DNA from 3 places in the Halobacillus sp. B23F22_1 genome. Region 2 is predicted to be linked to each of the others. Evidence: riboswitches for the same ligand, from Rfam matches in the RefSeq annotation. Region 2 holds a riboswitch; each other region holds the start of a gene.
The links. A riboswitch is a leader RNA that binds a small molecule or an ion and turns the genes downstream of it on or off. The one in region 2 is predicted to bind thiamine pyrophosphate.
Positions count from the first base shown of each region.

Region 1: linked by a shared signal. The riboswitch ahead of ACGTNH_RS15365 (YkoF family thiamine/hydroxymethylpyrimidine-binding protein) and the one ahead of thiW (energy coupling factor transporter S component ThiW) in region 2 are both predicted to bind thiamine pyrophosphate.
Region 3: linked by a shared signal. The riboswitch ahead of thiC (phosphomethylpyrimidine synthase ThiC) and the one ahead of thiW (energy coupling factor transporter S component ThiW) in region 2 are both predicted to bind thiamine pyrophosphate.

Region 1 covers NZ_JBIEKE010000003.1:60,487-63,766, forward strand. Annotated here, with positions in the region: gene ACGTNH_RS15360 (solute:sodium symporter family transporter) at 1-1,537, opposite strand, end outside; TPP riboswitch at 1,873-1,976, shown strand; gene ACGTNH_RS15365 (YkoF family thiamine/hydroxymethylpyrimidine-binding protein) at 2,071-2,673, shown strand; gene ACGTNH_RS15370 (ECF transporter S component) at 2,670-3,248, shown strand; gene ACGTNH_RS15375 (ABC transporter ATP-binding protein) at 3,245-3,280, shown strand, end outside.
Region 2 covers NZ_JBIEKE010000001.1:369,975-373,254, forward strand. Annotated here, with positions in the region: gene ACGTNH_RS01860 (PucR family transcriptional regulator) at 1-782, shown strand, start outside; gene ACGTNH_RS01865 (DUF3221 domain-containing protein) at 1,025-1,558, opposite strand; TPP riboswitch at 1,673-1,781, shown strand; gene thiW (energy coupling factor transporter S component ThiW) at 1,872-2,366, shown strand; gene tenA (thiaminase II) at 2,398-3,087, shown strand; gene thiD (bifunctional hydroxymethylpyrimidine kinase/phosphomethylpyrimidine kinase) at 3,084-3,280, shown strand, end outside.
Region 3 covers NZ_JBIEKE010000001.1:152,128-155,407, reverse strand. Annotated here, with positions in the region: gene ACGTNH_RS00805 (hypothetical protein) at 1-102, shown strand, start outside; gene thiC (phosphomethylpyrimidine synthase ThiC) at 174-1,919, opposite strand; TPP riboswitch at 2,098-2,212, opposite strand; gene ACGTNH_RS00795 (GNAT family N-acetyltransferase) at 2,312-2,755, opposite strand; gene ACGTNH_RS00790 (cell wall hydrolase) at 2,963-3,280, opposite strand, start outside.

The DNA.
Region 1 (3,280 bases), on a different contig from region 2:
TTGTTGCTGCAATACCTACTGGATAAACGAGCTTCCATGGTTTCATATCTACTTTAGCTTTTTCTTCTAATACGAATGCTGTGTCACGAGGCCAGAACTTCCCGATTACTACCATTAATCCCGTACAAACGACGAACAAAACTCCTAAAATGTGCAAGAAATGAATCCCTGTATCCCAAAAGAGCTGAGTGATGGCATACACAGTAATAAATAGAAATAAAGAAATTTTTGCTGCAATCGCAGGGACTCGCTTCGTTAAATAGCCAACAATGAGTACTGTGAAAATAGGTACATTATAGAACCCGTTTACAATCTGCAAGTACTGGAAAAAACCTTGCGGGACTTTATCAATTAGTGGAGCAAGACACATAGCAAAAAGGGCTAATATGATCCCTACATATTTTCCTTTTCTTACAATCTCTCGATCTGGCGCACTTGGTTTAAAGTAAGGTTTATAAATATTTAAAGATATTAAAGTAACAGAAGAGTTTAGAGCTGAATTGAATGAGGACAAAATAGCACCAAACAATACAGCAGCAAAGAATCCAACGAGAGGAGTCGGCAAAACCTCCCCTACAAGCATCGGGTAAGCATCCGCAGATTCAATGTCGGGGCCAAACATATTGTAAGCAATAATCCCTGGAAGAATTAAAAACACAGGACCAAACAGCTTAAGAAATGCGGCAATTAATACCCCTTTTTGACCTTCTTTTAAATTTTTAGCTGCGATCGCTCTTTGCATAATATGCTGAGCTGTTCCCCAATAAAATAGATTAACTAGTAACATTCCTGTGACCATCGTACTAAAAGGTACCGGACTATCTGCACCTCCTATTGAATTTAACTTCTCAGGAGAGTTTTCCATGATTGTGTTGAACCCGCTTCCAATCGATCCATCACCTAATGCATAAAGACCAAGAACAGGAATGAGCAGCCCGCCTAATAACAAACCAACCCCATTAATAGAGTCCGAAACAGCTACGGCTTTAAGTCCGCCAAAAACAGCATAAATGGAACCTACAATTCCAATTGCAAATACGGTTATCCATAAACCAGCTGTTCGACTGACGCCTAACACTTCAGGGATATCAAACATTCCATTGATAGCTACTGCACCAGAGTAGAGAATCGGCGGCAGTAAATTAAATACGTAACCAAACAAGAATAAGACTGTCACAATCTGTTTAGTTCCAAAATCATATCGATCTTCTAGAAAGTCAGGAATCGTGGTTATACCGCCTTTTAAATATCGAGGAAGCAAGAAAAAAGCCACGATTACTAAGGCAATGGCAGATCCTACTTCCCACCCCATAACCGCCAGCGTATCTGTAAAGCCCTGCTGGTTTAATCCGATAAGCTGCTCGGTCGATAAGTTTGTCAACATGAGAGAACCTGCAATTACCCAGGCTCCGAGGTTTCTTCCTCCTAGAAAATACCCGTCTTGTGAAGCCAGGTTTTCTTTACGAGTAAGTAGATATGAAATGAGGGCAACCATTCCTGTAAAAAACAAAAACGATAAAATAGTCAGTGCATTCATCTATTCTCTCTCCTTTTATGTATGCAGTATCAAAGTTGTCGCTAACCTATGTATGCGTTTTAATACTTGTTGTACATTCTATCTTTTAATATGTAAGCGATTCAATGGTAAAAATATAATTGAAAAATGCACTTTTTTGCTTTATTAATGAATTAAAAATCGTTTCTTTGCTCCCATTTACAAGCTGGATAGTAACTCTTCAATGCTTTATAGTATTTTGATAGATTAGAGAATTCACTTTTTTGCTCTACAGAGGATCTATCACTTTAACAGTTTACAAATATCGTTTCTTCGGCTACCATAAAAACTGAATCACTTAAACTGCATAACATTTCGTCAAGCACTAGGGGAGCTGTGTCACACGGCTGAGAGGAGAAGGCTCCGACCCTTATTACCCGAACTAGATAATACTAGCGTGGGGAAGTGCAGTCGACTTTCGTAGGTATTATTATAAGTAAAGCCTTATTCGATTGTAGACTGCATTCCCATGGGATGCAGTTTTTTTGTGCTTCAAAATCGAAGGAGGGAAAAGAATGAACGAAAAATGTGAAAATTCACGTGTTGCAGGGTGCTCCTTTTCGGTCCACCCCATGTCTGATCACTTTATTAAACATATTCTTGATAGCTTAAAAGAGGTGGATACATCGAAGGTTTGGCTTCACACCGATAATGTAACAACAACGATTCGCGGAAGAATGGAACAAGTATTTGATGTGACAAAAGCGATTTTGCTTACAATTGCGAAAAGCGGGGTTCACGTGGCTTTTCAAGGAACGTATTCGATTGGCTGCCCGGGAGATTCCGCTGGGGATGTGTATATGGCGGAAACCAGCGAACGTGCAAATGAACACTTCGTTCACACGATTCAACAGCCTATTGCAGCTAAGTTCTCACTCTATCCAATGGGCGGTGGTAACTATATGGATACGATTTATCAGCAGATTGAACACATGAAGGAAAACGGAGTAAATGTTTCACCTGCTCATTACTCCACCAGACTGGACGGGGATACGAATCTAATTTTCACTGGACTGGAAAACGTTTTTCGTGAAACGGAACAAAACGGCTCTTCCCATACGGTCATGACAGTAACGGTTTCAGCCAACAGTCCTTCAACAAAGGAGAATGATGCATGAAGAACTGGAGACTAAAAGAAATTGTTGTAATGTCAGCCTTATCAGTTGTGTTCGCTGTCGTTTATTTAGCTTTTTTACCTGTAGGAAAAGTACTCGTAGGTTTTTTCGGTCCAATTGGGTATGATTTCATTTTCGGCATTTGGTTTATCGTTTCCATCATTGCTGCCTATATTATCCGTAAGCCTGGTGCCGCATTTTTATCAGAAACGATTGCAGCCACTATCGAAGTTCTGCTTGGGAATGCATTAGGACCTATGCTTATCATAACCGGTATAGTTCAAGGCTTAGGTGCGGAATCGGCATTTGCAATGACGCGATATAAATACTACAACGTGCAAACATTAATGCTCGCAGGTGTTATGGCAGCTGTCTTCAGCTTTGTTTGGGGATATTTCACGTCTGGTTATGCTGCTCTCAGTTCTGCCTATGTGTTAGCAATGCTCGTGACCCGGATGATTAGCGGAGCCATTATTTCAGGACTGCTAGGAAAAGCATTAAGTGATGCGTTAGCAAAAACCGGGGTTCTCTCAAGTTTTGCTCTAGGTAAAGAACAACGAAGGAAGAAAGCCGCATGAGGAAAGAAATAATTCAAATAGACAACCTTTCT
Region 2 (3,280 bases):
AACCACTTCAATCAAAGGCGCAATTACTTGGGTATGATTTAACAAAACCGTATATTTGTCTCGTTGGGGAAATCCGCTTTACAAAAAAAGTCGATGACCATATCGGAACGCCGGACCAAGCCGTTATGTCTTCCTCTATGCATAGTCGAAATTACTACATTCAAAAAGAAGTTGCACATGCTGGAGATGTCTTAAAAAGGCGGACGATGGCAACTTTTGAAGGTGGAGAAGTTATTGTTTTTCTTGAGGCAGACAGTCGGCCATATATGGAGACCGCCAACCAGTTTCTTGATTTAGTCGAACGACGCTTAAATGAATTATTAGCCGGGATAAATATTTCCTGGGGAATATCCATGCATAAAGACGGAATTTATAACTTTCATAAAAGCTATAATGAAGCAGTCACAGCCTTTAACATCGGGCGGCAGCAGCATGAAATAGGGGAGCGGACCTTTTTTAGTGACACCCGGATGAATCGGCTGTTAATGGCGCTTTCTCATGAGAAAGAAATAGAGCAGATTGTTAAAAGCACGCTGCATAAACTGATTGAATACGATCAAAAACGACAAACAGACTTAATTCATACGTTTATTGTCTATAACAAGTACAATAGTAATGTCAGTCAAACAGCCCGGGCTTTAAATTTACACCGCCAATCCTTACTCCATAGATTGCGTAATATTGAGCAACTGACAGGCCTGTCTTTATTAAATGCTGACGATATGTTTTTGCTTGAATTAAGTGTGAGGCTCTGGATGTTAAAGAAAGTAGACGAAGATTAAATTATCACAACTACAGAAAACGGCCATGATAACCTTTACTATAAGAAATTTCAGGGTCACAAATTCATCGAGGTCCGGGAATTGTGAAACTTCTGCGGAAAGAAAATAACAAGAGCGGACCTCCTTATTTTATCCATGATAAAGGATACTTGTAATGGAGACTTTTTGAAGAAAAGAACCGTGGGATTTCATTTTTAAACCAGTGTACGACTTTTCAAACGCCTGAAGAGAAGATCACTTCACTATGGTTGTTCTTCAAAATTCTCATCTGAAACAATGACTTTCTCACTTCCGCTTTCAGTAACGGTAGACCGCATTTTCACTACCCACTCATCTGATTCTTTTTCATAGGTTAATGACTCAACAGCTAGAGCGTTTCCACGGTCAACTTCGGTTAATGCTGTGGCTAAAGCCTGGGATTCATTCATATCAGCCCCTTCAGGCTGATCAGCATCTACTACTGTTACTTTACCAGCTTCCCCTTGCATGGGAGTGGATTCTGCTACAGCCCCATCAATGGTTACCTCCACCTTTTTACCTAGCCACATGTCTTTTTCTACTCCTGAAACCCATATCGGTTCTCCGCCATTAGGTTCAATGGTATCAACGACTAAAATACTTGTTTCATTTTGGTCCATTACATAGCCTGAATACGCAGAGGTTTCTTCTTGTGTTTCGTCCGTTGAATCACTGTCAGCTTCCTCTTTTTCTTCTACGTCTGTCGTGCCGCATCCTGCCATAACGATTAAAATAAGTAACCACCATTTTTTTATCATTGGTTTCTTCTCCCTTGCACATATGAAAGTTGTAGTTACTTCAAATAGTACACCCTTCTTCATGACAAAAACAAGATGCTTTGTTATGATGAATGGAACCAAGTAAATATTTACATTCACTACTAGGGGGGCCCAAATGGGCTGAGAGGAGAGTATAAAGCTTTCCGACTCTTATATACCTGATCTGGTTAGCACCAGCGGAGGGAAGTAGTCAGACGTTTTGTCTATTACTCTACCTATAAAAGTCAGGTCCTCTAAAAGGGGCCTGACTTTTTTTGTGGGCAGCTCTGTAACTCAGGAAGGGGGGAAGTATATGAACCGAACTCGAATGCTCACGACCATGGCCGTATTTGTTGCCATTGGGACAATAGGAGCTCAATTATTATGGTTTCCTGCAGGGGCAGCCAAAGCTTATCCAGTTCAGCATGCAGTCAATGTGATGGCGGCTATTACTCTGGGACCCATTCCCGCAGTCGCCATAGCATTTACAATTGGTCTGCTTCGAAACCTGCTAGGGCTAGGAACGCTGCTCGCATTTCCAGGGGGCATGATCGGAGCTTTATTTGCCGGTTACTTATACAAGTGGACGAGAAAACCATTGGCTGCAGTCTCTGGGGAATTGGCAGGATCCGGTATGATTGGAGCATTATTCGCTGTTCCATTCGCAAACATCTTAATGGGAAGTTCAGCTGGAGCATTGGCATTTTTACCTTCATTTTTTGTAAGCAGTATTAGCGGATCATTGCTTGGGTGGTTCGTTGTAACGCGATTGAAACAGACTAAACCAATTACTCAATTAGACTATTAACTGAACAACAATTTAAAAGGAGGACGAACGTATGAGTTTCACGGATACTTTAAGACGGGAAAACACAGATATATTCGAAGCTATTTTTAATCATCCATTTGTTGATGGGATTGGAAAAGGGGAAGTACCTCACGAATCAATTGCTCACTACATTAAAGCAGATTATGAATATTTAAATGCATTTATGCACATTTACGGAATTGGAATTTCAAAGTCAACCAACCGCAAAGATATTGAATACTTTAATGAACAAATAGGCTTCATTTTAAACAGTGAAACTCACCCTCATCAGAACTTTTGCGACGTTATTGGTGTTGGTTACGATGAACTGCACGGCTATCCATTACCGCCTACAGCTGATCATTATGTAAAACACATGATGTACCACGCCCAGCTGGGAGGTTTAGGTGAAATATTAGCTGCAATGCTTCCCTGTCCGTGGACGTATCTTGAAATAGGACAACATTTAATGAAAAAATATCAGCCCACAACAGATGATACGTTCTTCCCATGGATCAAGTTTTATGCAGATGAGGAATTTGAAACACTCTCAGAGGCTATGCGGAAACGACTGAATGAGTTGGCCGATTTTGCCTCAGAAACTGAGCGTCAACGCATGAAAGATGCATTTCGAAAAAGCTGCCAGCTCGAATTGAAATTTTGGGAAATGGCGTACACTTGTGAAGAATGGCCGCAAGGAGAAGGAGTGAATTCGAGATGAATAAAGTCAATACTGCGTTAACAATTGCTGGTACAGACCCGAGCGGAGGCGCAGGGATCCAGGCCGACTTAAAGACATTTCAAGAGTTGAAAAGTTATGGAATGAGTGTGATTACTTCTGTCGTTTCTCAAAATACGACGGGAGTAAAGGATGTTCATCATCTGCCCGTGGAGTTCCTTAAAAGTCAATTAGA
Region 3 (3,280 bases), 220 kb from region 2:
TTATTGGTCGCTGGTAATGCGATTTACGTGTTTTTTAAGAGAAAGAAAAATCATGGATCGAAAAACGAGAACCATAATCACGGGCAGTTTCACACCCTCTAAAAACCTTGATGCTCAAGGTTGGATGAAAAATGCTGATCGGCTCTCCAGCCGATCAGCCCCTATAAATCTATTTATTGATAAATATTCCCTCCAGATTTCTTAAATTCCTCCGCTTTCTTTTTCATCCCCTTTTCGATATCCTCCATCGTAAACAGTTCATTTTCTTTAGAGTAATTCCGGATATCCTGAGAGATTCTCATACTGCAAAATTTCGGTCCGCACATGGAACAAAAGTGTGCCGTTTTTGCCCCTTCGGCAGGGAGGGTTTCATCGTGATACTCAATCGCTCGTTCCGGATCTAAAGATAAATTAAACTGATCTCTCCAGCGGAATTCGAATCGTGCTTTGGACAGGGCATCATCGCGCTTCTGTGCGCCTGGATGTCCTTTGGCCAAATCGGCTGCGTGGGCTGCAATTTTATACGTAATGACTCCTTCACGCACATCATCTCTATTTGGTAAGCCTAAATGTTCTTTTGGCGTCACATAACAAAGCATAGCTGTGCCGTACCAGCCAATCATGGCGGCTCCAATCGCAGAGGTAATGTGGTCGTAGCCAGGCGCTACATCGGTTGTTAATGGCCCAAGCGTGTAAAAGGGGGCTTCTTCACACACTTCCAGCTGCTTGTCCATATTCTCTTTAATCAGGTGCATCGGGACATGACCCGGTCCTTCGACCATAACCTGCACATCGTGCTCCCACGCTATTTTGGTCAGCTCACCGAGCGTGTCTAATTCTGCAAACTGGGCTTCGTCGTTGGCATCAGCTATGCAGCCGGGCCGTAACCCGTCGCCTAAGGAGAAGCAGATATCATAGGCTTTCATAATTTCACAGATCTCTTCAAAGTGGGTGTATAAAAAGCTCTCCTCGTGGTGATAGAGGCACCACTGGGCCATGATCGACCCGCCGCGGGATACAATCCCTGTTAAACGGTCGGCCGTCAACGGCACATACCGCAAAAGAACGCCGGCATGAATCGTAAAGTAATCAACACCCTGCTCGGCTTGTTCAATCAACGTATCACGATACACTTCCCACGTCAGATCTTCTGCTACTCCGTTTACTTTCTCCAGTGCCTGATAGATCGGGACGGTGCCGACCGGGACGGATGAATTTCGAATAATCCACTCCCGGGTTGTGTGGATGTCTTTTCCCGTTGATAAATCCATAATGTTATCCGCGCCCCAGCGTGTCGCCCAGGTCATTTTTTCTACTTCCTGTTCGATGGAAGATGATACCGCAGAATTTCCAATATTGGCGTTAATTTTAACGTGAAAATTCCGCCCGATAATCATCGGCTCTGTCTCCGGGTGATTAATATTGGATGGGATTATTGCACGCCCCTGCGCGACTTCATCCCGGACAAATTCCGGCTCCATATTTTCTCTTATCGCGATAAATTCCATTTCAGGCGTAATGATCCCCTGCTTCGCATAATGAAGCTGGGTGACATTTTTCCCTTTCCTGGCTCGAATGGGTTTACGGTTTAATTCAGGAAACACCTTGTCATTAGCCCGCGGATCATCCATGCTTTTGTATCCATTATCCTCAGGCTTGATTTCCCTTTTTTCATATTCTTCAACATCTCCCCGCTCGTTGATCCATTCGCTTCGCAGAGGAGACAGACCTTTCGTAACATCAATGGTACATTCCGGGTCTGTATAAGGTCCGCTGGTGTCATATACACGAAGCGGAGGGTTTTCTTCATTACCGAATGTACCTGTCGTAGGACTCAGGTTAATTTCCCGCATGGGAACTTGAATGTCGGGCCTTGAACCCTGCACGTAAACCTTGTGACTTCCAGTAAAGCTGGACATAATCGAAATATTCTCTTTTCAATGAAGATGGTGACAACATCAATCTCTCCTTTTTGATTTAATAAAGGACAAGACTGGTACGCCAAGACACATAGCTAAAGCAAAGCAAATAAAAAAGCCGGGTTCCATTCATTACAAATGGACCCGGCAACTATGTATACAGAAGTTGTATTACTCGTTTGGTACGACCGAACTTCCCTACGCTGGCATGATCCAGATCAGGTCCAAAGAGTCAAGAAACTTCACAGCGTTCCCCTCTCAGCCCAGCTCATTGGGCTCCCCTAGTTACTTTCTATTCAATTTGACTTCAGTATACATGAACGTTCACGAACAGCCAACACCTTTTCGAATCTGCTTCTAAATTAGTAAATATTTCTCATCTCTTCACTCTTTTATTCTATCAATAACTCATAATGATAAAACTGAGCATCCCGTACATATCCATTTTTCTCATAAAGCCTTTGCGCAGAAAAATTATCCGGGGCTGTGCTCAAACTGATGCTGCAAGCCCCCGTCTCCTCTGCATATTCTTTCGCTTGACGTAAAAGCAGCTCCCCTACGCCTTGATTTCTCGCCCCTGCATCGACATATAAATCGTTTAATATCCATGCTTTCTTCATAGAAATAGAAGAAAAAGTGGGATACAGTTGGGTAAACCCAGCGTATTTAAGGTTGTCTCTGACAACAAATATTACAGAATCCTTGTTTTCCAGCCGATTCTTTATGTATGACGCGGCACCTTTTACATCTGTGTCTTGTTCATAGAATTCCCGGTATAAATTAAATAAGTCAGCTACGCCTTCTAAATCGTCGATTGAAGCTTGATAGATTTCCATTGGCAGTCTCTCCTTTTTAAATAAGATAAGAGATCCGCGGCAAAATAACAACAAAGTTGATTTCAAAAATTAAATGAACTAACGCCAACCAGCCCTTCCTTTTCTCCCGATAAAAAGAGACCAGCCCGGACAGGCTGGCCTCTGCATCCAGGGCAGGAACCGCCCCGCTGCCATACGTTTTTTATCCTTACTGGCAATGCCTTTCTTTTACCTATAAACACTGGCGCAAGTGCCGGCTTCAGGTTCATAGTAACAATGCTCTTTAAACTGACCGGCAAACGGCTGGCCGTACCATGTTGGAGGACAGGGTCCAGATGGATTGAAATACCAAAGAGCGTATTTCGCTGGGTGCTGCCGCCAAAATTCTAAATTTTTTCTCGCCAGCCTTTTCTCTACAGACCTCGCTCTATTGTAAAATAAGTTCCCCTTCTGCACAGCTTCGAAAGAATAATTTCCTCCTTGCACTTGAAAAATAACCTGCCGAATGTTTCTAACGTCTTGAAAGTCCAAACAATCGGCCAGGGC